Regions from separate parts of the Nocardia spumae genome, predicted to be linked through region 1. Evidence: predicted binding sites of a transcription regulator. Region 1 holds the regulator's gene; the other holds the start of a gene.

The links. The regulator HspR, encoded in region 1, represses chaperone genes until heat shock. The targets are predictions, from matches to a motif close to ANNTGAGTNNNNNNNACTCANNT.
Region 2: a site for HspR is predicted at 6,517-6,539, ahead of lon (endopeptidase La). Genes of this name have one in related genera too.

What each region holds. Positions count from the first base shown of each region.
Region 1 is NZ_JAJFZL010000001.1:587,545-602,992, reverse strand. Features, by position in the region: gene LKD76_RS02510 (TPR repeat domain-containing protein) at 1-77, shown strand, start outside; gene LKD76_RS02505 (hypothetical protein) at 983-1,780, shown strand; partial or broken gene LKD76_RS02500 (DUF397 domain-containing protein) at 2,071-2,226, opposite strand; gene LKD76_RS02495 (DUF397 domain-containing protein) at 2,336-2,542, opposite strand; partial or broken gene LKD76_RS02490 (helix-turn-helix domain-containing protein) at 2,711-3,229, opposite strand; gene LKD76_RS02485 (DNA-directed RNA polymerase subunit beta) at 3,537-4,046, shown strand; gene LKD76_RS02480 (Uma2 family endonuclease) at 4,708-5,298, shown strand; gene LKD76_RS02475 (heat shock protein transcriptional repressor HspR) at 5,355-5,744, opposite strand; gene dnaJ (molecular chaperone DnaJ) at 5,744-6,916, opposite strand; gene grpE (nucleotide exchange factor GrpE) at 6,968-7,594, opposite strand; gene dnaK (molecular chaperone DnaK) at 7,591-9,438, opposite strand; gene LKD76_RS02455 (HhH-GDP family DNA glycosylase) at 9,827-10,477, opposite strand; gene LKD76_RS02450 (DUF1707 SHOCT-like domain-containing protein) at 10,576-11,367, opposite strand; gene LKD76_RS02445 (DUF1707 SHOCT-like domain-containing protein) at 11,379-12,443, opposite strand; gene LKD76_RS02440 (zinc-binding dehydrogenase) at 12,717-13,877, shown strand; gene LKD76_RS02435 (RNA polymerase sigma factor) at 13,881-14,738, opposite strand; gene LKD76_RS02430 (haloalkane dehalogenase) at 14,783-15,448, opposite strand, start outside.
Region 2 is NZ_JAJFZL010000001.1:265,698-281,145, forward strand. Features, by position in the region: gene LKD76_RS01180 (hypothetical protein) at 1-59, opposite strand, end outside; gene LKD76_RS01185 (TIGR03084 family metal-binding protein) at 365-1,156, opposite strand; gene LKD76_RS01190 (DUF445 domain-containing protein) at 1,211-2,566, opposite strand; gene LKD76_RS01195 (AurF N-oxygenase family protein) at 2,876-3,922, shown strand; gene LKD76_RS01200 (TetR/AcrR family transcriptional regulator) at 3,877-4,656, opposite strand; gene LKD76_RS01205 (nuclear transport factor 2 family protein) at 4,696-5,058, opposite strand; gene LKD76_RS01210 (helix-turn-helix domain-containing protein) at 5,146-5,976, shown strand; gene lon (endopeptidase La) at 6,654-9,035, shown strand; gene LKD76_RS01220 (DUF1707 SHOCT-like domain-containing protein) at 9,074-9,682, opposite strand; gene LKD76_RS01225 (PaaI family thioesterase) at 9,715-10,227, opposite strand; gene LKD76_RS01230 (TetR/AcrR family transcriptional regulator) at 10,257-10,820, opposite strand; gene LKD76_RS01235 (DNA polymerase IV) at 10,911-12,020, shown strand; gene LKD76_RS01240 (enoyl-CoA hydratase/isomerase family protein) at 12,133-12,918, shown strand; gene LKD76_RS01245 (hypothetical protein) at 13,011-14,900, shown strand; gene LKD76_RS01250 (oxidoreductase) at 14,991-15,448, shown strand, end outside.

The DNA.
Region 1 (15,448 bases):
TGAGCGAAGTGGGAAATCCTCAGGTTTTCCGAAACGCTTATGACGACGTGACTCGCACAGCGGCAAGGCCCAAGTGATGAAAGTCCGCTGCCTCATCGCTCGTACGGCCATTACCTTTATGCTCGTTGGAGCAGCGGGATGTTCGTCTACAAAAACACCCCCGAATTCGGAGAATTCCAAACAAGAACCCGCGATCTCATATACGCATGTATGGTCCGCAGACCAGGGCATTGACCTGTTCTCCCGTGGAGCAGAGCTGATTCGTGGCACATTCGAGGCCGGTTACCTCACGCAGTTCGTGGGAGTCGGCAAGTCATACCCCGGCTACACCGAGGCGGTCGGCGAACCTGCTTCATGGCGAGACGAGAACAAGTCGGAGAGATGGGTATGGTCCGAACCGGATCCGTACGTCAAAATGATCAAACCCGGGACTTACTACAGCCATATCGTCAACTACTCGGCAAGCGACACGCAGATCACCGCAGATGTATGTAGCTACGGACTCTCCGTGGCGCACAGTTCCCATCCAGATTCCCCGTGGGTGCTGGACGACTCGGCGCAAGTTCAGCTAACGAATATCGGAAATACTCCCGGGTTGCCTGGAATCCCCGACGACGACCCGGCAGGACACGCCACCAGCGGCCATCGGTCACCCAACTGGAACATATTTGACAGTTGGCATGTTACCCGGATCAAGAAATACGCGGATGGCGCTATCCCAGCTGCATGCGCCGACTGGTGGATACAACAATTCCCCACCTTTTCGCGATCGCCGGACGGTAACTTCGTCACGTCACCCCCGGACTTTCAAATACCAATCCATCCTGTCGCAGTGCAGTACCCGGAATGGATCGGGCCGTCCGAACAGCGATAAGGAAGTCCCGAAGCACTGAAGTCGACACGACAATGTGCGGGATGGGAAACCCTCAGATTTTCCAGATGGCTTACGATGAACTCACTCGCACAGCCTCGAGGCCAAATAATGAAATTGCATCGCCGCCACAACATGACTTTTTCGCCCATCGCTCTCATGCTCATTCTGGCCGTGGGCTGTTCATCGACGAAACAATCCTCCCATGCGGAACATACCCAACCGGAGCCCGCGATTCCGTACACGCATGTATGGTCCGCAGACCGGGGCGTTGACCTGTTCTCCCGTGGAGCAGAACTCGTTCGTGGCACATACGAGGCCGGTCGTTACACGCGTTACGTGGGAGTCGATCGTTCCTACCCCGGCTACAACCGGGCCGTAGGCGCTCCAGTCTCCTGGCACAATGAAGACAAGTCGGAAAGGTTGGTGTGGTCCGAGATCAATGACCCTGCCAACCCAGGGAGATGGACCTTCTACAACTACATCACAAACTTCTCTGCCAGCGAAACCCAAATCTCTGCAGATGTGTGCAGCTATGTCATCCCATCGGCAGCGGGGAAGCCAGATTCCCCTTGGGTGCTGGACGATTCGACGCAAATTCAGCTGACAAACACCGGAAAAACACCTGGGCCGCCGGGAATTCCCGATGGCAACCAACCAGGACACGCCACCAGCGGCCACTGGTCACCTACCTGGAATATATTCGGCAGCTGGCAGGTCACCCGCATCAAGAATTACGTGAACTATGCCAACCCCGATGCATGTATGGATTGGTGGATACAACAATTTCCCACATTCACCCGTCCACCGCATGGCAAATTCGTGACCTCACCACCGGACTATCAACCCCCAATCCATCCTGTCGCAGTGCAGTATCCCGAATGGATCGGCCCGTCCGAACAACGATAGGCGTGACAGCGTAGAACCACCCCAGCCAGAGCATCACCCGGGGCTCCCGCACTGTTGCGAGGATTTCTCATACGCGGTCATGCTCGAACCGCGATCCCTGAGGGATGAGGCTTACAAGAAAGAGTTCGAAGGATTCCAGTTCTGATCCGGTAGGAAACACTGATACCACAGGAGCAGTGCCCTAACTTGCTCGCACAGATCACCACGAACGCCCGGGAATCACTGAGGACCCCGGCACCCACCACCGACATTCGTCGGTAGTGGGTGCCACATCCGCTGAGCGCGGCTGGTCACGAGCGGTGGACGCGTCCTGCCTGCAGACCTGCGTTGAACGCATCCCACTGGTCGGCGACAAGAATCAGCGCCGGTCCGGTAGGATTTCTCGAAGCACGAACGCCGACAGGACCGTTGGTGAGCCAGGCGACCTCTACAAACTTCAAACCCTGTGTGTGGCAATAGTATTCGCCACCATCACGCGCTCGCTGTCATTCCCGCACCGGGATGGCATCGAGCTCGAGCAAGTTCGCCGTCGGCTCGAACCCGTGCCGGATGCCCTTACGCCAAGTCGAGAGCACCGTACGATGCGTTTTTCACGAAGGCGTCCCACTCGCCGGGAGTGAAAAACAACGCCGGACCGGCCGGGTTCTTCGAATCACGGACTCCGGTCAGTCCACCGTCCAGGAATGCTACCTCTACGCATTCCTTTGCTCCACCGCTGCGGCTGCTCTTGAACCAGTTCGCTTCGGACAGATCAATATTCATGCTTGCACTCCCTTGCTCCCACCCGCAACAGGTCCCTGGACGCGGCTTCACCCAGCGCTGCTTGTCGAAGCTGCGCATGAGCCTGTGCGTACCGTTCAACGATAGGTCGCCGGTCGGCATCCCGGCTGAATAGGGAAGTACCCGAACACTGACGTTCGGTCGAGTGCTGACATCGACCAGATGACGCAGCTGCTCGGCCATGATGTGACGGCTCCCGATAACACGATGCAATGCGCCCTCGGAAACCACCACGTCGATCTCGACCGGCATCCGCTTTCGAAAGATCAGATGCTGGCGATGTATTCGAGGCGCTACCCTCGCTTCGATCTCCTTGTCGGACTCGTCGGGAAACGCATCACGAACCAGCACCCGAGCATAATCGACGGTCTGCAGCAGCCCGGGCACGAGGTCGGGCTGATATGACGTCAACCGACGAGCCGCAGACTCGAGCCCCATGTACACACTGAAGGTGGGCGGTATCGAACTGCCGAACTCGTGCCACCACGACTTCTCCGCCGCCTCCTGCGCCAGCCCGCGCAGTCCATCGGCTTGTCTTCCTTCTATCCCATAGATTTCGATCAGGCCATCAAGATCGCGGATGCGAACTTTCTGGTTCTGCCCCTTCTCCAGACGCTGCAGGCTGCTCTTACCCCATTCCATCAGGGCTGCGGCATCTTCCAGGCGCATCCCGACTGCCTCACGGGCTTCACGAAGGTAGCGCCCCAACTGGCGGCGGGTGATGCTGCTGTCACGGTCGGTCATGGTGTTCCCCCCTTCGGGTGGTCATCGGCTCCCGAATCGGGAACCATTTCGCATGCGTTTCGGGAACCACCCTGCGCGTTCGCACCGATTTTCCGGGTCCCCATTTTCAGCCTCCACAAGGCTTCTACGCGCTGTTTCCTGTGTGCGGCCGAATCACCCCGCCGCCGCGTCGCCACTACGCGGACCGTGATCGCCACCGGATCGCTACCCCAACGACATTCGTGAGGTACCCATGAATCAATCGCCGGTTTCGGAACCGACCGATAGTGCGTACGGCAGACGCGACTTCTACCGAAAACGGTACGGCCTACCAGCCTCGGTTGAACCCTATGCTAACCGCATCGTCGTGAAAGTTGGTGTTATAGCAGCGATTACGATGCCGGAGCCTCTCGGCGGGCGTGTTTTGGACGCACTGACCGCACGCGGCACCGCGACCGGCCCGATCATCCTGCACACCCACAGCCGGCGATGGACCTTCCTGCTGGAACCGGATATCCCGTTCGAGGACTACGAACTGTATGCCGAGATGTATCGCCGCTCGGTCACCATCGCGCCGATCGGGGCCAGCGTCGCTCTGCCCGCGCCGACGGATCCCGAGGACGGCTATCGGGTGTGGAAACAACTGCCGCCCAGCGATTCTCGACCGTCGGCGGCTCTGGTGATCGAGCTCATCCGCGACTTCGCCCGGCAGCACTACCTCAGTGCGGGAGCAGACCTCGCGGCACCGGATGAGGTGAACTGATCATGTTCGTGATCACGACTGCGCTGATGGTGACCATGTGCGGCGTTCTCATCGGTGTCGGCTGCTGGTGGCCACCACGCGAGCCGGGCCTGACCGTAGCCACCGTCCAGCGACGGCTGGCATTCGAAAGTTACTGCCACCACCTGGAATCGCAATGGCCCGCGCGCACCGACACCGAACGCGACTACGAGCTGGTCCTGTCCAGACTGCATGAGATGTCGGCCGCGGATACCCGGCGGACGCTTGCACGGGAGTCGGGCCGCAATACAGGCCACCGGCTGGGAGCACGCCTCACCAACCCTTCAGTACTGCGACGGCACTCGGCTGGGTGTGGCAAACACTCTGCTGGTCCTGTCGCAGCCCGAACAGATCGTGCAAACCTCGACGAGATTCCGCGAAAACCCCATAATGAGGCGTGGTTTGCACGATTAGTTCGGGGATCACGTGGCCGGGGAATGCCGTTGCGGTATTGGGTAGAGGCGATCCGCCGTGATTCGCCGACCAGGAATCCGGGAGTAGGCCGTGAGTACACCTGCGAACAATGATCATCTTCACCGACGGCGTGAGCACACTCTCGAAGACCCCCGCATGACGCCCGCTGTGATGATCGCGTCCGAAGCTTCGCTCGCCGCGGCGGGTTCAGGCTGCAATGATGCACGGTATGAGCGCTCCCGACGGTCGGCGCGTAACGGCCGAAGAGTTCGCCGCAGGAGCAACCTCGGGCCTCGGTGACATCGAAATCGTGGACGGCCGTGTGGTCCGCATGATGGCACAGAGTGCGGTGCACAGCCGGGTGGTATGCAGATTGGCGGGGCTGCTGGAGGCGGCCAGGCGCGACGGGGGACCGTGCATGGTGGTCGATTCCGACGTGGCCGCCCGTTTCGCCGATGCCGAGTCCAGCGCGGCCGATCGGCGGTTGAACATCCGCTACCCAGACATCTGGATGCGGGACTGCGAGCCCTACGACGTGAATACCGTGCGGCAACACATTCTGCTGATTGTCGAAGTGACCTCGGAATCGACCATCGATGCCGATATCACCGACAAACGCATTCAGTACGCATCCGCGGGCATTCCGCGATATCTGATCGTCCGGCTCGATCAGAAGGAAGAACGGATCGAGGAGATCGAGGAATACCGCCTCGACTGGTCCGGCCGCCGATACCGGGCGCATGCGGTGCACCGACGGGTTCTGCTGCTCGACGAGCCCGTCGAAGTGACCATCCCCTTCGACGTTCTGGAACAGCCCTGAGATAGCGAACAGCGCTCCCGGGATGTCCGGGAGCGCTGTCGCACAGCCTATTTCGCCTACCGCCGTTTGTTGCGCGGTTGCCACACCACCAGAGCGGTGCTGTGCTGGGGCGGAACGGACCGGTGACCCGAGCGCAGCCGATCGACCTCGGCGGTCAGTTCACCCACGCGCTGCTGTAGCGCTTCGACCTGGTTGGTCAGTTCGATGATCCGTTTGACTCCGGCCAGGTTCACGCCCTCGTCCTGGGACAGCCGCTGCACTTCGCGCAACAGCTCCACATCCCGGGACGAATAGCGCCGCCCGCCGCCCGATGTGCGTTGCGGCGTAACCAATCCCAGCCGGTCGTAGGTCCGCAACGTCTGCGCGTGCATCCCCGCCAGCTGAGCCGCCACCGAGATCATGAAGTACTCGGTGCCGGTTGCCCGGTTCTTCGGATCACCGTTCATTACGCACCTGCCCAACCGGCACGGGGGTCGAACCCGCCGACCTTCTCCGCCTCCGCGTAGCGCCGCAGCGCCTCGGCGGCGTCGTCGTCCAGCTTCTGCGGTACCGCGACCTTCACCGTGACCAACAGGTCGCCGGCGCCGCCGCCGCGCTTGGGCACACCGCGCCCACGCACCCGCAACGTCCGGCCGTCGGCGGTGCCGGGTGGCACCTTGACCCCGACTCTGCCTTCCAGTGTAGGCACGGAAACCGTTGTACCCAGCACCAATTCGCTGTAACTGACGGGCAGCACCAGGGTCAGATCGTCGCCGTTACGGCCGAACACCTTGTCCTGGCTGACGTGCACGGAGACGTACAGGTCGCCCGCGGGGGCACCCCGCAGACCCGCCTCGCCCTGTCCGGCCAGCCGGATCCGCTGACCGTCGCGCACCCCGGGCGGGATACGCACGGTGATGGTGCGAGTCCGATTCTGGATACCGGTGCCATGGCAGTCGGTGCACGGATCGTCGATGATCGAGCCGGTACCGCGGCAGTCGTCGCAGGGTTCGCTGAACCCGAACGCGCCTTGGTTACGGCTGATCACGCCGCTTCCGTTGCAGTGCGGGCACACTCGCGGGCTGGTGCCCGGCTTGGCGCCACTGCCGTGGCAGGTGGTGCACGGCGACGGACTGGTCATCCGCAGCGGAACGGTGACGCCCTGTGCGGCCTCGCGGAAGCCCAGGGTCGTCTCGGTTTCCACGTCGCTGCCGCGCCGCGGCCGCGAGGTGGTCCGGGTACCGCCCCGGTTGAACAGGCCACCGAGGATATCGCCCAGGCCACCGTCGCCCGCTCCGGCGTTCGCGCCGCCGAAGATGTCACCCAGGTTGAATTCGTTCGAGAATCCGCCACCGCCGGTGTAGCCGCCGCCCGGGGCGTAGCCGCCGCGGCCGAAACCGCCGCTGGCGAACAACCGCCGAGCCTCGTCGTACTCCTTGCGCTTCTCCGGATCGGCCAGCACGGCATGCGCCTCGCTGACCGCCTTGAAACGCTCCTCGGCCTTGGTATCTCCCGGATTCTTGTCCGGATGCAGATCCCGGGCCAGCTTGCGGTAGGCCTTCTTGATCTCGTCGGAGGACGCGCTGGAGGAAATACCCAGCTCTTTGTAGAAGTCCTTTTCCAGCCACTCCCGATTCACCGGGCATCTCCTCCTTTCATGCCGTCGCGCGGCACAGCCGGCGGCTGTGTGTTACTCGGCACCGTCGGCATCTCGGCCGGCATTCGTAGTGTCCGATGTTCCGAGCAGATCCGCCACCCCGTCGGTGACGCCGACCAGCGCGTGGCGCAGGACGCGATCACCGAAGCGGTAACCCTTGCGCATGACCACACCGATCACCGGGTTGTGGCCCTCACCCTCGTGCTGCACGGCCTCGTGCAGGGTCGGGTCGAAAGGTTCACCCTCGACACCGAATTCCTCGAGGCCCTGCTTCTGCAGCGCGTCGGCGAGCTTGTCCGCGACCGACTTCAGCGGTCCGGACTCGAGATCACCGTGGGCGCGGGCGCGATCCAGATCGTCGAGTACACCGAGCAATTCGGTGACCACGCCGGCCTTCGCCGAATCGATGGCGGCCTTGCGGTCGCGGTCGACGCGGCGTCGGTAGTTGGCGTATTCGGCGGTCAGCCGCTGCAGATCAGCAGTGCGCTCCGACAATTCGGCGCTGATGGTGTCGGCGAGAGCCTCCTCGCCGGCCGAGGCCGCGGCGTCCTGGTCGGACGCCGCACCCTCGCTCACATCACCCTGCACTGCACCGTTCGGATCGATCTTGCGGTTGTCGACGATGGTGACCGGCTCCTCTTTCGGGTTCTGTTCGGTCACTTCTTCTCCGGCTCTTCCACGACCTCGGCGTCGACGACGGTGTCATCGGAATCGGAAGCGCCGGCGGCACCCTCGGCTCCGTCACCGGCCGCACCCTCGGCCGCGGAGGCGTCGTAGATCGCCTGGCCCAGGGCCTGCGACTCGGTGGCCAGCTTCTCCACCGCGGACTTCACCGCGGCGATATCGCTGCCCTGCAGTGCCTCCTTGGCTTCGGCGATGGCCGCTTCGACCTTCTCCTTGGTGTCGGCGGGCACCTTGTCGGCGTTGTCGGCGATGAACTTCTCGGTCTGGTGAACCAGCGACTCCGCCTGGTTGCGGGTCTCCGCCTCCTCGCGACGCGCCTTGTCCTCGGCGGCGTGCGCCTCGGCGTCCTTGACCATCCGGTCGATCTCCTCCTTGGACAGGCCGGAGCCGTCCTGGATCTTGATCGTGTTCTCCTTACCGGTGCCCTTGTCCTTGGCGGTCACGTGGACGATGCCGTTCGCGTCGATGTCGAAGGTGACCTCGATCTGCGGCACGCCACGCGGGGCCGGCGGGATGCCGGTCAGCTCGAAGGAGCCGAGCAGCTTGTTGTGCGAAGCGATTTCGCGCTCACCCTGGAAGACCTGGATCTGCACCGACGGCTGGTTGTCGTCGGCGGTGGTGAAGGTCTCCGACCGCTTGGTGGGGATGGTGGTGTTGCGCTCGATGAGCTTGGTCATCACGCCGCCCTTGGTCTCGATACCCAGCGACAGCGGGGTCACATCGAGCAGCAGGACGTCCTTGACCTCACCCTTGAGCACACCGGCTTGAAGAGCCGCTCCGACCGCAACCACTTCGTCAGGGTTCACGCCCTTGTTGGGCTCCTTGCCACCGGTCAGTTCCTTGACCAGTTCGGAGACCGCGGGCATACGGGTGGAGCCACCGACGAGCACGACGTGGTCGATGTCCTTGACCGAGATACCGGCGTCCTTGATCACCGACTGGAACGGCGCGCGGGTGCGGTCCAGCAGATCGGAGGTGATCTTCTGGAACTCCGAGCGGGTCAGCTGCTCGTCGAGGAACAGCGGGTTCTTCTCCGCGTCCACGGTGATGTAGGGCAGGTTGATCGAGGTCGACTGGCTCGACGACAGTTCGATCTTGGCCTTCTCCGCCGCCTCACGCAGGCGCTGCAGGGCCATCTTGTCTTTGGTCAGGTCGATGCCCGAGCTGGCCTTGAACTTGTCGACCAGCCAGGTGACGATCCGGTTGTCCCAGTCGTCGCCACCGAGGTGGTTGTCACCGGAGGTGGCGCGAACCTCGACGACGCCCTCGCCGATTTCCAGCAGCGAGACGTCGAAGGTGCCGCCACCGAGGTCGAAGACCAGGATGGTCTGCTCTTTGTCGCCCTTGTCCAGGCCGTAGGCCAGCGCGGCCGCGGTGGGCTCGTTGACGATGCGCAGGACGTTCAGGCCCGCGATCTGCCCGGCCTCCTTGGTGGCCTGGCGCTGCGCGTCCTCGAAGTACGCGGGCACGGTGATCACCGCGTCGGTGATCTCCTCGCCCAGGTAGGACTCGGCGTCGCGCTTGAGCTTCATGAGGGTACGGGCGCTGATCTCCTGCGCCGTGTACTTCTTGTCGTCGATCTCCACGGTCCAGTCCTCGCCCATGTGGCGCTTGACGGACTTGATGGTGCGATCGACGTTGGTGACCGCCTGGTTCTTCGCCGGCTGCCCGACGAGTACCTCGCCGTTCTTGGCGAACGCGACGACCGACGGAGTGGTGCGCGATCCCTCCGAGTTGGCGACGACGACCGGCTCACCGCCTTCGAGAACAGCGATGACCGAGTTCGTGGTCCCGAGGTCGATACCGACCGCACGAGCCATAGTGGGTTCCTCCTTGGTGATGTAACTGTGTGGGTGGTGCAGGGTGGGCCTGCTCGGCACGAAGGTCTCGCACCGGGTCGGACCTTGCCGTACCCGAGGGTCTTGCCGTACCTGACGGTTCGGCCCCTGACACCGCACGGAGCACGGTCCTCAGCAACACTGAGCGTGGTCGGCTCAATCCTGCACTCCGATCCGCTCGGAGTCAACCAGAGACTTGAGTCCATTACGCTCAACCTTGCGTTGATCAGCTCAACGAGCGGGGCCGGAAGTTCATTCCCGGCCGGACGGAAAATTTCGCGGATCGGATTCGAGGGACCGTGCCCGCCTCACCGGACGGCGCGGCGAAACCGCCCGCGACCTGCGCTTATCGCGGAATCACGTGGGTTTCTCACCCGGCCGCGGCGAGCACCCGGCCCGCGAGGTCCTGGTCGAGGCTCACCCGGACCAGCGCGGCCGCCAATTCGGCGTCGCGCCCCGCGCGGCTCAGCCGATCGAGGTCGGCCGGATCCTCGGACAGGTGCAGCAGGCCGGCGCCGCGGCGCGCCCGTTCGTCGAAATGCGGGCGCAGCCAGGTCCACACATCCTGAACCTCGCGCAGGAAGATGTCGGCGCCGGTCGGTCCGATGCCGTGGAACCGCTGCAGCAGCTCGGCCAGCCGGACCGGGTCTCGATCCGATTCCCCGACCAGTTCGCGCAGGTCACCGTGGTAGTGATCGAGGATCATCGACGCGTTGGCGCCGAGCCGGGTGGCGGTGGATTCGTCGTAGCGGCGATAGTGGCCGCGCCCCAGCGCGTCGACGAGCTCCTGCCAGTCGGCGTCAGCGACGCGCTGCGCGGTGCGGTATCCGCTCGAAACCAACTCGCGCGCCGCGGCCACCGCGATCCGCGCCGATATCCGGGTACTGAGCAATTGGGACAGCATCAGCAACTGGAACAGCGGGGCGGGCTTGTCGGCCAGCGATATCCCGGCCTCGGCGGCATAGGTGGTCCCGGCTCGGTCCAGCAGTTCCCGGGCGATCCGGTCGTCGTGCGCGCTCATCCCGTCACCTGCTCTCGTGGGTCCCGGCGATTGCTCTCGATGTGGTTCTACCCCGCGGCAACGGATGAAACCGCCGGCCCGCGCGCCACGTACCCGGCCTATCGGGCCTTGGAGACGTACAGCGGCTCACCGGCCAGGCTGGTCACCAGATAGCCACCGCGCGCGCCCTCGGTATAGATGGTGATGACGGGCTCCTTCCCGACGCCGAGCGTCGTGCGGTCGATGATGAGGTGACTGATCGGCGCCTGCGGCGCACCGACCGTGCGCGCGGCGCCGGCCATCAGCGCCGCCAGTTTCGGAACATCGATCGCACCGAGATCGATCGGCGCGAGGTCCGGCTCCCGGGTGCTGGTGGTCCAGGTGTCGAATTCGCCTTTGTAGGAGATCCTTTCGGACTTCGCCGGATCACCCTGTCCGGGTCGCTCGATCGACGCGTTGTCCGGATGCAGTGTGACATCGTCGGCCAACAGGTCACCGAAATGCGCGCGATAGGCGGCGAGGAAGGATTCGATACCCGCCGCGGTCGTCATATCCGCGGGAGCGGGCTTCCCGATCGGACCGCCCTCGCTGCTCACCCAGCCGCAGAACATGCCGATCAACGCCGCCCCGGCCACCACCGCGGCGGCCACGATCCAGCGACGCGACGACCGGCGCCGGGCTGGACTGACCACGGGCGAGTCGACCAAATTGGCCGGGATCTGCAGATCGTCGACAACGGCCTCCACCTCACCGAAGGTGCGCGCCCGCATCGCCGCGGCGGTACGGGTGGCATGTTCGGCATCGGTCAATTGCCCGTTGTCACGCGCGGCGTCCAGGAGTGCGCACGCATCCACTCGATCCGTATCGCGAACGCGCAGACCACTGTTGGCCGTCGATTCGTAAGCCGCCATCACATCCGCACCTATCTGCCGAACGGGTAGGCCCGGATCAGCTCACCGGCGGGGGTGGCCTCCAGGTAGCCGCTCTCGTTGAATTTGTTGCCGACATAGATGCTGATCGTCGGCACCTCGGTGCTGCTGTCGATGCCCATGTCGAGGTGGCTCACCGCACCGCCCTCGACCTTCAGCATCGGGACGGCGCGGGCGATCAGATCGGCCAGTACGGCCGCGTTCACACCGGCCAGATCGAAGATCGGTTTGTCGGCGGAGCGGGTCGTCGGCGCGCTGGTGGCCATGAAGCCACCGCGATACGAGTAGTCGACAACCCGATTCGGCTGTGCGGCCGACGTCCGGTCGATCGATGCGTAGTCGGGGAACAGGGTCACCTCGTCGACGGTGGTATCGCCGAATTTCGCCTGAAAGTCCCGGCGGAACTTCTCGAATCCCGCGGCCGTGGTGAGATCCGGGGTCTCGACCACGACGGGCGCCACCCGCTGCGGCACCGGCGCGGCCACCGGTTCGGGTACCGGCGCGGACCGATGCGTCAGCAGATAGCCACCCACCGCCGCGGCGACCGCCACCACCGCCGCCGCACCGGTGAGCCACGCCGCCCGGGTATTCGCCCGCGAACGCGGATCGATCGGCGATTCGGCCGGGCGCTGCAGATCTTCGGTCAAGGCCGCCAGATCGCCCAGGGTCTTCGCATCGGCGGTCAGGGCGGTCAGCGCCTCATGCTCGTCCGCGGACAACTGGCCGTCGGCCAAGGCGGCGTCGAGGGCGCGGCAGGTGCGGTCCCGATCCTCGGCCCGAGCCCGGATACGCGCCGGATACCGCCCTGTGCTCCGCGCGGCCCCCGGGCGGGGCGGTTCGGCCCAGCCCGCGACACCCGCGGGAGCTTGCAGATCCCCCACCAGCCGCCGCAGTTCCCCGATCGTCTTCGCGGCGTCGGCCCGGTCGGATCGATCGTGGTACTCGTCGGCGCCGAGCTGCCCCTCCTCATAGGCGGCGTCCAGCAGGGCGCGGACCCGAACCCGGTCCATATCGCGGGCCCGCATCCCCGGTGCGGCCGCACGCGGCGATTCAGGCATAGAGGACGATCGGGAGCTCACCCCTGGATGGTAGAGCGCCGGTGAACTGCGCAGGGCCGCATCGCACCGTTGAGGGATCCCGACAGCCGGCCGACCCGTCTGCGCGGGGTCCGCCTCACCGGAGGGCAACCCACGGATCCGGCTGTGCCACGAGCTCATTCGGGCAGTCGCCGGAGGCGCCGCCCCGAGGGGCCGGCTTCCGAGTGGAACCGGCCACAGTGGAGGTGGGCGAAGTCGCGGCAGCGCCACCCGACTGCGCGGTACCGTTCGAATATGAAGGCCGTGGTGTGTTCCGAAGGCAAGCTGGAAGTCGCCGACATTCCGGCACCGAGGCCCGGACCGGGCCAGGTGCTGCTGTCGGTGTCGCGCTGCGGGATCTGCGGTTCGGATCTGCACGCCCGTCTGCACTGCGACGATCTCGCCGAGCTCGCGGCGGCGACCGGCTACCAGAACTTCATGCGATCCGATCAGCGTGTGGTGCTGGGCCACGAATTCTGCGGGGAGATAGTCGAATACGGCCCGGACTGCCGCAAACGATGGGCGCCCGGCACCCGGGTGGTGGCGCTGCCGATCATCCGTAACGGGCGCGAGCCGGAACTGACGGGGCTGTCGCAGCGGGCGCCCGGCGGCTACGCCGAGCAGGTGGTCGTCCAGGAGTCGATGACCTTTCCGGTTCCCAACGGACTGTCGACCGATCACGCGGCGCTGACCGAACCGATGGCGGTGGCCTGGCACGCGGTGCGCAAGGGGCGGGTGGGGCGCAAGCAGACGGCGTTCGTCGTCGGCTGCGGCCCGATCGGCCTGGCGGTGATCAGCATGCTGCGCGCCTCGGGCGTGAAGAACATTGTCGCCAGCGACTTCTCACCACGGCGGCGTGAGCTGGCCCGGCAGTGCGGCGCCAATGTGGTGGTCGATCCGGCATTGGAATCACCGTGGCAGGCCAATCCCGCCAAGGGCCGGATCTCCGGCGTCACCGATGTGCTCAACCTCGGCTTCGACGCCATGGCGCGGTTGCGCAGTGTGCCGAAACTGCCCTGGTGGTATCTGTTCCGCATCGCCCACACCCTCGATGCCGCACCGACCGGTCCGGTCGTCTTCGAATGTGTCGGCGTCCCCGGCATGATCGACCAGCTCCTCACCGCCGCGCCGCCCTCGACCCGGATCGTGGTGGTGGGGGTGTGCATGGAGGTCGACCGGTTCCGGCCCGCGATGGCGATCAACAAGGAGATCGAGCTCCGCTTCGCCTTCGGCTACGACCCCGGCGAATTCCGCGACACCCTGCATATGCTCGCGGACGGCAAGGTCGATCCCGCGCCGCTGATCACGGGCACGGTGGGGCTCAGCGGTGTGGACAACGCGTTCACCGCACTGGGCAGTCCGGACAAGCACGCGAAGATCCTCGTGGATCCGGGTAGTTCAGTGATCGAGGTGTGACGCTCAGCGATCGAGCATCGGAAAACGTCCGGAGTTCAGCAGGCGCGCGATCGCGTCGAGCCGCGCCGGCGGCAGCGCGTAGTCGGGATGGGCGCGAAAGACCGATGCGGCGTCGTGCAAGCCGATCATCTGCTGTTCGGCTCGTTCGGCGGTGCGGCCACCGGCCGCGACCGGATGGGCCGCCAGGGCCGGACGATTCGCGTCGATCCGGCCGCCGGCGATCGCGGCCGGCACCCGGCGGGCACAGCGGCACGGCCCCGCCGGATTCACCACACCGCAGGTGGCGTTCAGGAAGTTGCCGAGCCGAGTTCTGGCTCGCTCCAGCCGTTTCCGATAGGCGGCGGCGGTAATGTCGAGGATCCAGGCCGCCTCGGCGGAACTCAGTTCGAAGACGTCGGCGAGGACGAACGCGATCCGCTCGTCCCGGCTCAGACACTGCAGCATCGCCTGACTGCACCCCAAACGCACCTCCCGGGTGAGCACGGTCGCTTCCGGCCCCCGGTAGTCGTCGTCGGCGAGCCCGGCCAGCAAACTGTCGCCGAAGACGTCGAGATCCAGCCGGGCCGCCTCCTGCGGACTGCGACGCCGCAGATTCAGCAGATAGTTCACGCCGATGCGATACGCCCAGGTCGACAGCTTCGCCTCACCGCGCCAGCTCGCCAGATTGCCGACCACGCGCAGCAGGATCTCCTGCACCGCGTCCTCGGCGTCGACGGGACGGCCGGTCATGCGCAGGGCCAAGCGGTACAGCGGATCCTGCAGCGTTCGCACGACCTCGGTGATCGCGCCGCGGTCCCCCGCGACGGCGCGATCGACCAGTTCGGTAGCGCGTCTGTGCTCATCGGCGGGGTCGGCGGTCATCGACCGATCGTCCGGCGATCTCCCGGACCGCGCAACCGCACAGGTCATCGAGTGCTTGTCAGCTCCCCGGCCGAATCCCGCCGGGTGGTGAGCCCGTGACGGCTCACCCACTCGGCGACCGCCGTGCCGATGGCATCGGGCCGATCCTCGGGCGCGTGATGTCCGGCGGGGCCGATGTTCGCGACCTCCACCGCGGCGAATGTGCGCCGCGCCCAATCGATCGACTCCTGCCCGCCCATCCCGACACCGTTGTCCACAGCCATCACCAGCTTGGGGATATCCGGGGTCGCGGCCATCCAGCGGCCGTAGTCCTCGATCACGGCGACGACATCGGCCGGTTCGCCGTCGAGCGGTAATTCCCTCGGCCACACCAGCATCGGCAGCCGCGACTCCGGCGTCGGGTAGGGGGCTCGATACACATCCAGATCGGCCGGGGTCAGGCTCTTCGCGCCGAACGGAAGGTTGAACTCGATGAACATATTGTCCTGCAAGATCATTCGCTCCCCCTCGGGTGACCGGAAGCGCCGGAACAGATCCTGACCCTGTTGCGGCAGATCCGACCAGGCCAGCGGCCGCAGGAAGGTCTCCAGCACCGCGATCCCGCGCACCCGCTCGGGATGGCGCGCGGCCCGGTCCATGGCCAGTGCCCCACCCCAGTCGTGCCCGACGAGCACCACCTCGTCCAACTCCAGCTCATCGAACCAGGCATC
Region 2 (15,448 bases), 320 kb from region 1:
ACGGCGGTGTGTTGCAGAATTTGTCCGGTGGACCGGGACTGCGCGGACTGCTGAGGCATATCGGTGCGTCCTTCCCTCTCCCCTGTTCCCCTCGTTGCCGACCCGCACCGTTGAAAGTCGTACGTGCGTCCAGGTTACTGGCCGGCGCCGCGCCACGCCGATGCCGTGCGGTAAAGATCACAGCGGTGTCCGAGCAGCGGTGATCGTCGAGCGGGGTTTGTCCCCGGGTGGAAGGGGTAATCAACGGGCGCTGGCGAGCGTCAGCTTCGAGCTGCGATCTCGAAGACCTCCGGCCAACGGCGTCCGGTCGGCCATAAGCACGGCGCACCCTGAGCGGCGCTCGCCCGCTTTATTCGATCCGGTTTCAGGCGAACTGCCCTACCGCGCGTCCTGTTCCCGGCGGGCCGGCGAACGCCTGGGCGATCGTCAGCCACTCGGCCGCATCCTTCCCGGTGGTATGGAGCGGTAGATCGTCACGATGGCGACGTTGGGTGACCAGCAGGCAGAAATCCACCGCGGATCCGGTGACCCGCTGTCCGGCCTCCTCCGGCCCCCAGCTCCACAGGGAGCCGTCCGGGGCGGTCAATTCGACCCGGAACGCCTCCGCCGGTATCGGCCGACCGTGCACGGTGTACGCGAAATCGCGCGTACGCACCCCGATATGGGCGATATTGCGCAGGCGCGCGGTCGGTGTCCGGGCCGCGCCGAGCGCGTCGGCCACATCCTGGCCGTGCGCCCAGGTCTCCATCAGCCGGGCGCTGACCATGGACATCGGGCTCATCGGTGGTCCGAACCACGGCAGTTTCGTACCGGCCGGAACCGCTCGCAAGGCATCCGCGAGACCCCGGCGGCCGCGGCGCCACCGTTCCAGCAGGTCCGGCGGCGGCGTGGTGGCCATATCGGCGGCGGCGTCGTCGACGAAGGTCGCGATCTTCGCGGCGGCTTCGCGGAGTAGTTCGGCGAAGGCGCCGGCATCGGTGGCCGCGATCGTCGATACCTCGTCCGTCCAGGTCAGATGGGCGATCTGATGGGCGATGGTCCAGCCCGCCGCCGGCGTCGGCCGGGCCCAGTCGGCCGGGCTCAGCGGAGCCACCAGGTGGTCGAGATCCACGCATTCGGCCTCGAAATCGCCGAGCAACGCCTCCAGATCAGCCATGACGACAGCATGGCAACGGGTGGAAAAAAATGCAAGCACGCGTGCTTGTATTTCTCACCAGCCGAAGATCAGCAAATGGATCCCGCCTACCACCAGTCCCAGCGCGGCGCCGTGCAGATACAGCAGCCAGGCGTCCTGTTCGACCGATGCGTAGAACATCTCCATGAATTCACCCGGCGTGAGCTGCTTCAGTTTGCGGGCGGCGAACTCGTCGATCTTGCGGGCCTGATCCAGGGCGAAGGCCTCGTCCTCGACCAGACTCGGCGCCAGGCTCACCGCGGCGCCGGCCGCGCCCACCTGCAAATTGTCGAACTGGCGTGCCCCGAACGCCGCGCGCACCACCGAGCGGGTCGGCCCCAGCTGGGTGCGGATCTCATCGGCGATCAGATGTTCCACCAACTGGCGAGTTTTGTCACCATTGGGGCCGTCGAGCAGTTCCGCCGACAGATTCGGCAGCGTGAGCACCTGGTAGGCCAGGATGTGGGCCAGATCGGTGGCGGCCTGCGGCTGCCGTTTGGCCAGCAGGGCCTGGCGCCACAGATATTTGTAGCGAGGCTGTGGATCGCCGGGCTCGAACACCATCTTGATCGCGATCATGTTCACCAGGACGCCGATCATCGCGGCCGCGGCCAGGACCACCAGCCATCCCGGGATCCAGCCGATCACCGGAATGTCGTCGTGCACATGCATATACAGGGCCAGCAACAGGCCGAACGGTGCGCCCAGCAGGCCGATGCGCACCATGAACCGCAGCTCGGGCGCGGCGATCGTGGTGGTCAGGTCCTTGAGGATCTCGGGATTGGCCTGCAGATAGCGGATCACGAAACTCTTGATATCGATCAGTTGGTCGACATTGTCGCCGAGTTGTTCGAATCCGCGACGGCACAATTTGGGCAGTTCCCGGTCGATGCGCTGATAGAGAATCTGCTTCGCCGGGCGCGGTACGGCCCGCCAGAGTTCCGGATTCTCCCGGTACATCACATCGTCGACGATCTGCTGCAGTTGTTCGTGCGCACGGTCGGCGATGTAATCGGCGATTCCCTCCAGATCGAGTTCGTGGATGAAATCGCGCGGGCTGCCGATCCGCATGATCGCCATATCCACGCAAATGCTGGCCATCTTCTCCGCGCGCGCCGGGATGAATCCCTGGAAGCCGAGCCGCTTGCCGTCACCGGAGAAGGTGGGCAACACCTGGACGCGGCGCGGGAAGTACGGATAGAGCACCTGCAGACCGGGAATGCGTACGCCGCGAAATTGCAACGGCCAGAACAGCATCAGCACGCCGGTCCAGTTGGTGAGCCAGCCGGCCAGCGCGCTGAAGATCGGGAAGGTGATCAGATCCACGACGAGTTTGGACTGCCCGGTCAGCTGTTCCCAGTCGATGAACACACCGCCGGCGACCAACGCCATCCTGGATCCCCCTTGCGCCGTGCGGACTTGCGAGTTGACTGGGTCCCCCACATTCTCACCGGGGCCAGGTGGTGTCAATGCGGCGGGGCGGCACTTGCCCAGGTCGGCGCGGGAAATCGGGGTGCGGCCGGGTGTCGTCCGACGGCCGCCCGGCGAATCTCCGGCGCCGAGGGGATTGTCTGAGACCGCGAGTCCCATATATTCTGGAGGTCATCACCCACTGTGGTGCCGGTCACCGAGGAGGTACCCGCCGAGCCCAGCTGTCGGGCCCGGCCGGGAACGGGTGTTCCGCAGAGCAAGGAGACATCGATGACGCTGTCGCAATCGGATCGCACCGATCCGTTCGGCCCGGAGTACCGGGAAACGCTGGCGATCCTGTCGGAGGGGTCGGTCCACCGCAATTTCGATCCCTATCTCGATATCGATTGGGATTCACCGGAACTGGCGATCGATCCCGACGATCCGAGATGGGTGCTCTCACCGGAACTCGATCCGCTCGGTGGAACCGAGTGGTATCGGTCGCTGCCGCTGGATCGTCGGATCGAGATCGGGAAATGGCGTATCGCCAACGTGATCAAGGTGGGCGCCGCCTTCGAGAGCATCCTGATCCGCGGAATGATGCAGTACATCATGAAGCTCCCCAACGGAGCTCCGGAATTCCGGTACTGCCTGCACGAGATGACCGAAGAGTGCAACCACATCCAGATGTTCCAGGAACTGATCAACCGGATCGGCGTGGACGTCCCCGGCATGCGGCCGCTGTTCCGGGCGACATCGCCACTGATCGGAGTGCTCGGCGGATACGCGCACACCATTCTGTTCATCGGCATCCTCGGCGGTGAGGAACCGATCGACCACTATCAGAAGGCCGTGATCCGCGAGGGTGCGACGATGCCGCCGGCGGTGCTGCGCACCATGCAGATCCATATCGCCGAGGAGGCGCGCCACATCTCCTTCGCCGGAGAATTCCTGAAGGCGCATATCGAGCGGATGGGCCCGGTCGGAACGGCCGTGTGCGGGTTGGCGTTTCCGATCACCATGCGCTGGCTGGCCGGCCAGATCATGGCTCCCCCGGCCTCGTTCGCACGGGAATTCGACATTCCGCGCGAAGTCATCGACGAGGCCTTCTGGAATTCACCGCATTCGCGCCGGATCCTGTCGGGCTACTTCGGCGATATGCGGAAACTGGCCGATGAGTTGGGCCTGATGAATCCGGTGACGCGCATGCTGTGGTCGCTGCTCCACGTGGACGGGGAACACTCGCGGTACCGGGGCGAACCCGAGCGCCGACGGCCGGCCGCCGCGGTGGCTCAGCTGCCGATCGTCGGACCGCTGGTGGGCTGGCTCGCGGCCTGATCGTCGACCGGACGATCACCCGCGAGCAGATCGATCAACTCGATCAGCGGAAGTTCCGGATCCAGCGTCAGGTCGTGGACGCGGGCCGCGCCATCGAGCACACTCCAGGCGTAGCCCGCGACCTCGGCTATCAGGTGGTCGCGGTTCAGCAGCGGCCGCGGATCCCGGGCCCAGCGACTCACCGTCGCCTCGGTCATCGACACGATCGCGAAGGTCATGGTGTCGGCCGCCGCTTCGTCGACCACTCCCACGACCCCGGCCAGGCCGGTGACCAGTGCCCGGGTCCGGGCCGCGATGGTGGCCTTGACGCTGCTCAGCGCATCCACATCGTCGGGATCGCCGACGGCCGGGCCGCCGCGGACGAAGTCGTAGAGCCGGCCGTGTTCGGTGATCCAGTCCGCCACCGCGGCGACGGTGCGGCGCAGGATCTGATGAATCGAGCCGTCCCAGACGTCCAGGGCGGCGTCGATGGTGTCGACGAATTGCTCACTGATCGTGCTCCGGGCCCGCCGATCGAGCTCATCACGACCCGAGAACTGTCGATACACCACGGATTTCGCCAGCCCGGACCGATTCGCGATCTGCTGCATGGACACCTCGGCACCGGAAGCGGACTCCTCGAGCAGTTCGATCAGCGCCGACACGATCAGCTCCCGACGCCGATCGTTGTGCGGCTGCCATCGCGCCTGCCGGCCGCCGATCGGGACCGGTGCGGACGCGGAGGAGGTCGCCACGCGATCGAGTGTAAATCAGCGGGGCCGCCACATCGTCGCTCAGAACATCCCATGCGGCGTCAGCGCGGGTTCCGGTACCGGCTGCACCACATCCCAGTGCTCCACGATCTGTCCGTCCGCCACCCGCCAGATATCGACGACGGCGAGGCCGCGTGAATCGCCCGGCGAGTCCAGGTGGTAGTGCAGCACGACCAGATCGCCCTCGGCCACCACGCGCTTCAGGTCGAGGTGCGCCCCCGCGACCGGTGCGGTGGCGATGAACTCGATGAACGCGTCGCGACCGCTGGGGTTGCCCGGGCTGTGCTCGATGAAGTTCTCATGCAGCAGTTCGCGCAGGATATCGGTGTTGCCGGCCGCGAATTCACGGAAGCCGTCGACGACCAGGTTGCGGTTCTCAGTCATGGACCGACTCTCGGTGGTGCGCGCGGAGGTTGTCGATTACATCGGATGTAATAGCGCCCGTTCGGGTAGTGCGCCCACACTGTCCGGATGAGTACGGATCGCCCGGTCGGACGGCTGCTGCGTGAGTGGCGGCATCGCCGCAACCTCAGTCAACTGGACCTGGCGATCGAGGCCGATGTGTCGGCCCGGCACATCAGCTTCGTGGAGACCGGCCGGACATTGCCGAGCAGCGCGATGGTGCTGCATCTGGCCGACCGGCTGGATGTGCCACTGCGCGAACGCAATCGGTTGCTCGTCGCCGCGGGATACGCGCCGGTGTTCCACGACCGACCGCTCGATGATCCGGATCTGGCGCGAGCTCGCGAGACGGTCCAGCAGGTGCTGCTCGCACATGAGCCCTATCCGGCGCTGGCCGTGGACAGGCGGTGGAACCTGCTCCTCGCCAACAGCGCGGTGCGGGTGTTCCTGGATCGAGCCGCGCCGGATCTGCTGCGACCGCCGATCAATATGATGCGACTGGGATTACATCCGAACGGACTGATGTCGCGGTTGCGCAATCCGGCGCAGGTTCGCGCCTTTCTGTTGCCGCGCCTCGCCCATCAGGCCGACAGCAGCGGAGATCCGTACCTGCACGAACTGTACGAGGAGTTGGCCGGTCTCGAGCCGGCCCATCCCGCACCGGACCCGGCCGACGTCGCACTGCACATCCGGCTCGAACACCGCGGAGTCGAACTGTGTTTCGTCAACACCGTCACCACCTTCGGTGCGGCCTTCGACATCGCGCTGGGTGAAATCGCGGTCGAGGCGTACCTGCCCGCGGACGCCACCACCCGGCGATTCTTCGGCGTGCATACCGATCCGGACGGATTCTCCGTGGGTGAGTACCGCCGGCGCGAGGTACCTCACTCGTCCGGGTGAACGGTGGGCGAATACGCGGCGGCTCAGATGGTGTGGCGCCGCGTCGTTCCACTCGATGTGGATTGTTCCGTGACCGGCATGCGCACCAATACTCGCGCGACTGGCTTGGTGGGATGCCCTCATCCCACCTGTGCAGGGAGCTCTGAACTGCCATTCGAAGCCAGGCCAGCGCTGCGAGCACGTTGGATTTCCCCGAGGCATTGGGCCCGAAGATGGCTGCGACCGGCACGAGGGAAACCCCCAATTTTCGGATAGCCACGCACTTCGGGTCGCTCGTCCACCGCCACCATGGACAGCTCTGCGGGCGCGAGTATCGAGCGGAAATTCTCGACCTCGAATCGGATGAGCATCGAGCACCTCGCTGCACATAGGTGGGCGTATTCGTCGAAACCGTACCGAATCGGCCTGTTACCTGCGTCTCGGAAGCGCGCAGGTCGATAGTTGAGTTCGGTGATCTCCTGTCGAACGGCCTGGCTGTCTGCCGTGCTCCGTCGTTCGCTGCCGGTGAACGTGGGGGTGGAACAACTCGGACGGGCTCGCAGTTGAGTAGGTAACGCTCAACCCTGGAGGCGAAGAAACCGAAGGATCCGGGGCATGCTTTGGAAGGGGCTAGAACTGTGAGTACCCCACAACGTCTACCGGTGCTGTTCCTGACCGACCCGGTCGTGTTGCCGGGCATGGTCGTCCCGATCGAACTCGACGAATCGGCGCAGGCGGCCATCGACGCCGCGCGGGCCGCGAACTCGGATTCCGTGCTGCTGGCGCCGCGCTTGGACGAGGGTTACGCCGCCTACGGTGTGATCGCGACCATCGAACAGGTCGGCCGGATGCGCGGTGGCGCCGCGGCCGCGGTGTTGCGCGCCGAACGCCGCGCCAAGATCGGGCACGGTGTCACCGGACCCGGCGCCGCGCTGTGGGTCGAGGCCGAACCGGTCGACACCCCCGCGCCCGATGCCGCGACGAAGGAACTGGCCGCCGAATACAAGCAGCTGGTCGTCTCGGTCCTGCAGCGTCGTGAGGCCTGGCAGGTCATCGATATGGTGAACCGGCTGACCGACCCGTCGGCCTTGGCCGATACCGCCGGCTACGCGCCGTATCTGACCGATGAGCAGAAGCGTGAACTGCTCGACACCCCCGATGTCGCGGCCCGTTTGACCACCCTGATCGGCTGGACCAAGGACCACATCGCCGAGGCCGAGGTCACCGAGAAGATCAGCGAGGATGTGCGCGAGGGGCTCGAGAAGTCGCAGCGCGAATTCCTGTTGCGCCAGCAGCTCAACGCGATTCGCAAGGAGCTGGGCGAAGGCGAGCCCGACGGCGCCGACGACTACCGCACCCGCGTCGAGAACGCGGACCTGCCCGGCAATGTCCGCGAGGCGGCGCTACGCGAGGTCGACCGGCTCGAGCACAGCAGCGATCAGAGCCCGGAATCGGGCTGGATCCGGACCTGGCTCGACACCGTGCTGGATCTGCCGTGGAGTGTGAAAACCACCGACAGCACCGATGTGTCGGCCGCGCGTGCCGTCCTGGACGCCGATCACCACGGCTTGGACGAGGTGAAGGACCGCATGGTCGAGTACCTGGCCGTGCGCGCCCGGCGGGCCGCCCGCGGTCTCGAGGTCGTCGGCGGTCGCGGATCCGGCGCCGTGATGGTGCTGGCCGGCCCTCCCGGCGTGGGTAAGACCTCGCTCGGTGAGAGCGTGGCTCGTGCCCTGGGCCGCAAGTTCGTGCGTGTCGCCCTGGGCGGTGTGCGCGACGAGGCCGAGATCCGCGGTCACCGCCGCACCTACGTCGGCGCCCTGCCCGGCCGGATCGTCCGTGCGATCAAGGAGGCGGGTTCGATGAATCCCGTGGTCCTGCTGGACGAGATCGACAAGGTGGGCTCGGACTTCCGGGGCGATCCGGCGGCCGCGCTGCTGGAGGTGCTGGACCCCGCGCAGAACCACACCTTCCGCGACCACTACCTGGATCTGGATCTGGACCTGTCCGATGTGCTGTTCATCGCGACCGCGAATGTCATGGAGACCATTCCCGGCCCGCTGCTGGACCGCATGGAGCTGATCACCGTCGACGGCTACACCGAGGACGACAAGGTCGCGATCGCTCGTGACTTCCTCGTGCCCCGGCAGCTGGAGCGCAATGCGCTGACCGCCGAGGAGGTTTCGTTCACCGACGAGGCACTGCGGGAGATCGCGGCGAACTACACCCGGGAAGCCGGTGTGCGCCAGCTGGAGCGGCTGCTCGCGAAGGCGCTGCGCAAGGCGGCAACTCGGCTGTCGCAAGACGAACTCGGTGCCGCGACCGGTGATGCCACCGTCGTCGACCTGGGCTACGACCCCGCGCTGGGTTATGGCTCCGGACGCGAGAAGTCCGATGTCGCAGCGGTTTCCGAGTCGCTGACCATCGGTCTGGGCGATCTGAAGGACTACCTGGGTCGTCCGCGGTTCACCCCCGATTCGGTCGAGCGCACCTCGGTCCCCGGTGTGGCGACCGGATTGGCGGTGACCGGCGCCGGTGGTGATGTCCTCTACATCGAGGCCAACGCCGCCGAGGGCGAGCGTTCGCTGACCCTGACCGGTCAGCTGGGCGACGTCATGAAGGAGTCCGCACAGATCGCGCTGACCTACGTCCGCTCGCATCTGGAGGAGATCGGGATCGAGCCGAAGGTGCTGGATCGCAATATCCACATCCACTTCCCGGCCGGCGCCGTGCCCAAGGACGGACCGTCCGCGGGTGTCACCATGGTCACCGCCTTGGTGTCGCTGGCACTGGATCGGCAGGTGCGCGCCGATGTCGGTATGACCGGTGAGGTCACGCTGAACGGACGGGTGTTGCCGATCGGCGGCGTGAAGCAGAAGCTGCTCGCCGCACAGCGCGCCGGGCTGAAGACCGTGTTCATTCCGGCCCGCAACGAGCCGGATCTGGATGAGGTCCCGGCGGAGGTGCTGGCCGCCCTGGATGTTCGCCCCGTCGCCGACGTGGCCGACATCCTGGCCTACGCCATCGAACCGGTGGCCGAACCGGCCTACGCCGGCCAGGCGTTCGCGGCGACCGCCTGATCGCGGACCGAAGGGCCGTATCCCGAGGGGTACGGCCCTTACCGTCGCAGCAGCCAGGACAGAAATGAGCGGCGTGGCGGTTTCGAATAGCGGGCGCGGATGGATCCGGAGCCGATCGAACCGTCGACGCGCAGGGTCGGATATCCGGGCAGCGGCGGCTCGGTGACCTTGTTCTTCGTGCGGCCGCTGGCCAGGGCCACCCGGTCGAGGTCCACTCGCCAGCCGTGCGGAACCGTCAATCGGACACTGCCGGAGCCGATTCCGATGTGCAGTTCCACGACCGGATGCGGGCAGATCGCCTCGGAGAAGTCGAGTCGCACCGAACCGGAGGCCGCGGTCGCGGTGATCTCCGCGGGCGCGACCCATTGGCCGTCCTTGCGGATGGACCCGGCGATGGTGCTCAGCACCAGGGGTTCGGTCGCGGCGGCCACCGGCAGATCGGCGGTCACGGCCGCGAGATCCGCCCGGGTGCGCGCGGCGTAGACGGCGGCCAGACGCTGGTCGAGTTCGCCGAGATCGAGCGAGCCGTCGCCGAGGGCCAGTTGTAGCTGGCGGGCCACCTGGGCGCGTTCGTGGTCGGTGATGCGTACCGCGGGTGCCGGGCTCTGGGGGGCGATGTCCGGGTGGCGGTCCGAGGGGTCGGTCATCGGCTCATCCTTATGATCGTGATGCCGAAATCCTACGGTCGGTGCTCCGGTCCGGGACGCCCCGGTGTGCGATCGCGGACAGGGCTCAGCCGGTTGCCACGCACGGTGCGGTCGACGGTGCGGACAGTGCCCTGGGCCAATGCGCACAGCGTGCTGGAATCATCGGTGTCGCAATAGATCTCACAGCGGGTGACGGCTTGGCGGCGGGTGGCGTCGGTGACGGCGGCCCGCGCGCGTAACCGCGCGCCCTGCGCCGGGCGCAGGTAGGTGATGCTGAAACCCCCGGTCAGCACATTCGGGCCGAGGGCCGATCCGGCGGCGAAGGTGAGCGCGTTATCGGCCAGATAGGCCAGCACGCCGCCGTGGACGAATCCGAACTGCTGGGCATGCTCGGGCCGTAGCCCGACCACCAATGTCGCCACACCGCCTCCGAATTCGGTGATCTCGGTGCCGACGTGCCGGGCGAACGGCTGCGCCGCCAGCACCGCACGCGCCTGCTCGAGGGTGAGTTCGTCCCGCGCCCGGTCCTGGGTCGAAATATCCATGGGTACCGCCTTCGGTGGTCGAGAAGTCGTCACGCGCGTCCGTCGTGGCGCAGCGTCGTCCACGCCGCCGTCGCCAACACCTCCGCGACATCGATCGGCGCCGCGGTGACACCGCCGCCGACCCACTGCCGGGAGTACTCCTGGGCGGGGCCGAGCCACAGTGCGTACAGCAGGTCGAAGTCGAGGTCGCGGACCGCGCCGTAGCGGGCGTGGGTACGCCACCAGCGCGCCACCGACACCAGGAAGTCGCGGTTGCTGTCGCTGTCGCGCACCCCGGGCGGCCGGGGTGACATGAGAATGGTTGCGCGGTACCGGTTGTCGGTGACCCAGCGCAGGTGCTCCGTGACCCCCGCGACTACTCCTTCCCGGGCATCGGCGCTGTCGGCGACGCTCGCCCAGAAACACTGTTGATAGTCGGCCAGCGCATGGGCCCACACCTGCCGGTACAGATCCGCCTTGTCCGGGAAGTGGTGATACAGCGCGCCGACGCTGGCTCCGGCGTCCTCCCGGATTCGGCTCAGTGTCGCTTCGAGCGCCCCCTGTTCGGCGAACTGCCGCTCGGCGGCGAGCAGTAACCGATCTCGAATCTTCATATCCAGAATTTAGTTCTGTTTTTCGAGGGGTGCAAGGCGCGCCCGGGAAAGTTCGCTCGGGTGTCGGTCCGGTGCGGTAAGAACGGACCTGTGGCCAGGTGGCTGTTACACGTCGACCTCGACCAATTCCAGGCGGCGGTGGAGTTCCGCCGTCATCCCGAGCTGCGCGGGCAGCAGGTGATCGTCGGCGGAAACGGTGATCCGAACGAACCTCGCAAAGTCGTGACCTGTGCGTCGTATCCGGCGCGGGCGTTCGGCGTGCGAGCCGGGATGCCCTTGCGCACCGCACTCCGCAAATGTCCGGAGGGAGTCTTCCTGCCGCTGGATATGACGACCTACGAGGAGGCCTCCGACGACGTGATGGAGGTGTTGCGGCGCTTCCCGGTGCGGGTCGAGGTGCTGGGCTGGGACGAGGCCTTTCTCGCCGCCGATACCGACGATCCGGAGGCGCTCGCCCGCGAGATCCGACGTGCCGTAGCGGAGTTGGGGCTCACCTGCTCGATCGGCATCGGCGACAACAAACTTCGCGCGAAGCTCGCCACCGGATTCGCCAAGGCCGTCGGTAAGGGTGTGCGGGAGGAGCCGAATACCGTTACGGACGAGGATGTCCGGAACGATTCCGTCGCCGTCGCCCATCCAGGCGCCGGGATATTCCGGCTCACCGCCGAGAACTGGGACGAGCTGATGGCACATCGGCCGACCAGTGCGCTGTGGGGTATCGGTACGCGCATCGCACAGCGGATGTCGGCACTGGGGATCAACACCGTCGCCGAACTGGCGGCTTCCGATCGCCGGGTGCTGGCCGCGGAATTCGGCCCGTCGACGGGTCCCTACCTGTGGGTGCTGGGCCACGGGGCGGGCGATACCGACGTCGTGACCGAACCCCGGATTCCGGTGGGACGCAGCAAATCCGAGACCTTTCCGCACGATCTCACCGAGCGGGCGGAGGTCCGGGCGCAGGTGGCGCGACTGGCCCGCGAGGTCGCCGCGGAGATGGCCGCGGCGGGGCGGGTCGGGGTGCGGGTGGGAGTTACCGTGCGTACCAACACCTTCTACACCCGTACCAAGCAGAAGAAGCTGCCCGAACCGACGATCGAGGCCGAGGCGATCGTGGCGGTCGCCCTCGAGATCGTCGACCGTTTCGAACTCGATCGGCCGGTCCGGCTGCTCGGGGTACGACTCGAACTCGTTCCGCAATGACCGGCCCGGCGTTTCCGTTCCCGGATGCCGGATATGCCTGGGTGGTGGCGGCGTCGCACGGCGTGCGGCGGTTTGTCATGCTGGGCCCGCAGACTCGAGCGAAAGGCAGCCCATGAGCGAGTACGAGACGATCACCTTCGAGCGGACCGGCCCCGTCGCCCGGATCACCCTGAACCGGCCCAAGGCCGCCAACGGTATCGACCACGTCCTCGGCCGGGAACTGGCCGAGATCGCGGGGCAGTGTGTGGACGATCCCGCTCTGAAGGCGGTTGTGCTGACCGGCGCGGGCAAGTTCTTCTCCGCCGGCGGTGATCTCAAGGCGATGGCCGCCCAGGACGGTGGCGCCGGAGCGTACGTCAAGGGTCTGGCCGACGATCTGCACGAGGCGCTGTCCTCCTTCGCCCGGATGGACGCGCTGCTGATCGTCGCGGTCAACGGTGTGGCCGCCGGTGCCGGATTCAGCCTGGCGATGGCCGGTGATCTGGTGCTCGCGGGCGAATCCGCGGCCTTCACCATGGCCTACACCCGGGCCGGACTCAGCCCCGACGGCGGCGCCTCCTACTACCTGCCGCGACTGATCGGACTGCGCCGCACCCAGGAACTGATGTTCACCAACCGCACGCTGTCGGCCGCCGACGCACTGGACTGGGGGCTGCTGCACCGGGTGGTGCCCGATGCCGAGCTCGCCTCCGCCGTCGACGAACTGGTCGCGGAGTTCGCGGCGGGACCGCGGCACTCCAATGCCAGTGTCAAGAAGCTGCTGCTGGTCAGCTCCTCGCATACGCTCGAGGAACAGACCGCGCGGGAGGCCGCCTTCATCGCCGCCTGTGCCGACTCCCCCGACGGCGCCGAGGGTATCGCCGCATTCCTCGGCAAACGCGCACCGTCCTTCGAATGACCTCCTGACTCGCCGCCCGCGACGCAGTGGCCACTAGGGTGGGATGTCATGTTCTCCGCGCCCGGCCTCACCCGAGGATCGCGGGTGGCCGGGTGATCACCGCCCGGACGGTGGCCGACAGTGCGGTGGATCCGTCGCAGCGCGACCGGTCCACCGGCGCCGCGCGGTCGTTCGCGCACCGCTCGTCGTCGATCCTGCTGGTGGCGTCGCTGCTGGTCGTCGCGCAGATCGCGCTTCGCGGCCGGGTGGCCGGTCGGGGCTACTTCTATTGGGACGATCTCATCCTGGTGGGCCGCGCGGACCGCTATCCGCTGTGGTCGGCGGACCTGCTGCTGTACGACCACGACGGCCATTTCATGCCGCTGGCCTTCGTCACCGCCTGGGTGGTGACGAAGATCGCGCCGCTGCAGTGGGCCGGGCCGGTGGTCACCATGCTGATCCTGCAGCTGGCCGCGTCGATCGCGGTGGTGCGGATGCTGCTGGTGCTGATCCCGGCGCGACCCGGGCAGACCCCGCGGTGGGTCGTGCTGGTCCCGCTGATCGGCTATCTGTTCTGTCCGCTGACGTTGCCGGCGTTCGCGTGGTGGGCGGCGTCGTTGAACGCGCTGCCGCTGCAGTTCGCGCTGGCCTGGGTGATCGCGGACGCGGTGTTGCTGGTGCGCACCGGACGTGGGCGCTATGCCGTCTCCGGTGTGCTGGTGTTGATCGTGGGTCTGCTCTTCTTCGAGAAGGCCGTGGTGGTGCCGTTCGTCGCCTTCGCCGTCGCGGTGCTGGATCGGTATCTGCGCCCGCCGACGGGCGAACCCGAGTGCAGTGGTCCGGCGGCGGTGCGGTCGGTCGCCCGTGCGGGCGCGGGGCTGTGGCTGGGTTCGGTGGCGATCCTGGCGGCCTGGGTGGCGGTCTATCTGACCCTGGCCGACCACACCGCGCTCGATACGAGTCTGGCGGGGACGCGCCGGCTGCTGCACAGCGCCACGTCGCTCGGTATCGTCCCGACGCTGTTGGGCGGGCCGTGGGTATGGGCGCGCTGGCTGCCGTCGACGCCCTGGGCCACACCTCCCGGATGGACCGTCGTTCCCGCGTGGCTGCTGGTCGGACTGGTCGTGCTGCTGTCGCTGCGGACGCGCCGCCGGGTGTTGCCGGTGTGGCTGCTGGTGGCCGGATACGTACTGGCCGTGCAACTTCCGATCGTGCTGGTCCGGGGTGGGCCCAATACGGCCGCGGAATTGATGCAATCGCTGCGTTATCTGGCGGATGTCGCGGTGGTGCTCGCCGCCGCGGTCGCACTACTGCTGGCTGCCCCGCCGCGCGGGAACCGATCGGCGAGGTGGCCGCGCCGGCCCGGCCGGGTCGCGGTGGCGCTGATCGTGGCGTTCGTCGTCAGCAGTATGTGGACCACGGTGTCGTTCACCCGGTCGTGGCAGGTGAGCCCGACTCGCACCTATCTCACCAACGCCCGAGCGGCATTCGCGGAGCCCGGCGGCGCACCGCTGCTCGAGCAGGAGGTGCCGTGGGAGATCCTGACCCCGATGACCTATCCGCAGAATCTCGCGGCACAGGTCCTCGGGCCGATCGCCGGGCCGGACGCGTTCGGAGTCGCCACCGAGCGGCTGCGGATGCTCACCGACGAGGGTGAGCTGGTGGACGCGTCGGTGTGGTGGAACCGTCGCATCCTCGCGGGGCCCGAGCCGGGGTGCGGATATCGCATCGATGGCCCGCAGCCGATGGCGTTGTGGCTGGACGGTCCGATGCTCGAGCACGGCTGGACCGCGCAGATCAACTACTTCGCCGATCGGGACGGCCGGATCACGGTCGCCATGGAACACGGCGCTCCGGTGATCGCTCCGGTGCGGGCGGGCGTGCATACCGTCTTCGTGCACGTGGTGGGCAGCGGTGAGGTCCTGCGAATCGGTTCGCGCACACCGGGTCTGGACGTCTGCGTCGGCGTCGGGCCGGTCGGCGTCGCGGCCTTCGAGCGGTGAGATCGGCCGGTGGGGGCCGGCTCGGGCACGGGGTGCGTAGATCATCTTCGCCATAGCCGCGGGGCATCGATGGCACCTATGCTCGAACGCATGCAGTTCCAGGCGATGGTTGCGCATGAGACCGAGAACGGCGTCACACTGGCTCGTGAGGAGGTCGGCGAGGATTTCCTCGGCCCGGGCGCGGTGACGATCAAGGTGCACTACTCGAGTGCGAACTTCAAAGACGGGCTGGCCATCACCCCGCGCGGCGGTGTGGTGCGCAATTACCCGATCATCCCGGGGATCGATCTCACCGGTGAGGTGATCGCCTCGGAGGATCCCGCGTTCGCGGTCGGTGACGAGGTCGTCGCGCACGGCTACGAGATCGGTGTCGCGCACAACGGTGGATACGCCGAATACGCCCGGGTGCCCGCCGAGTGGGTGGTGAAACTCGAGGGAGTCAGCACCCGTGAGGCCGCCGCGCTGGGCACTGCCGGATTCACCGCCGCCATGAGTGTGCAGGCGCTGCTGGATCGGGGGCTGACACCCGCGGACGGCCCCGTGCTGGT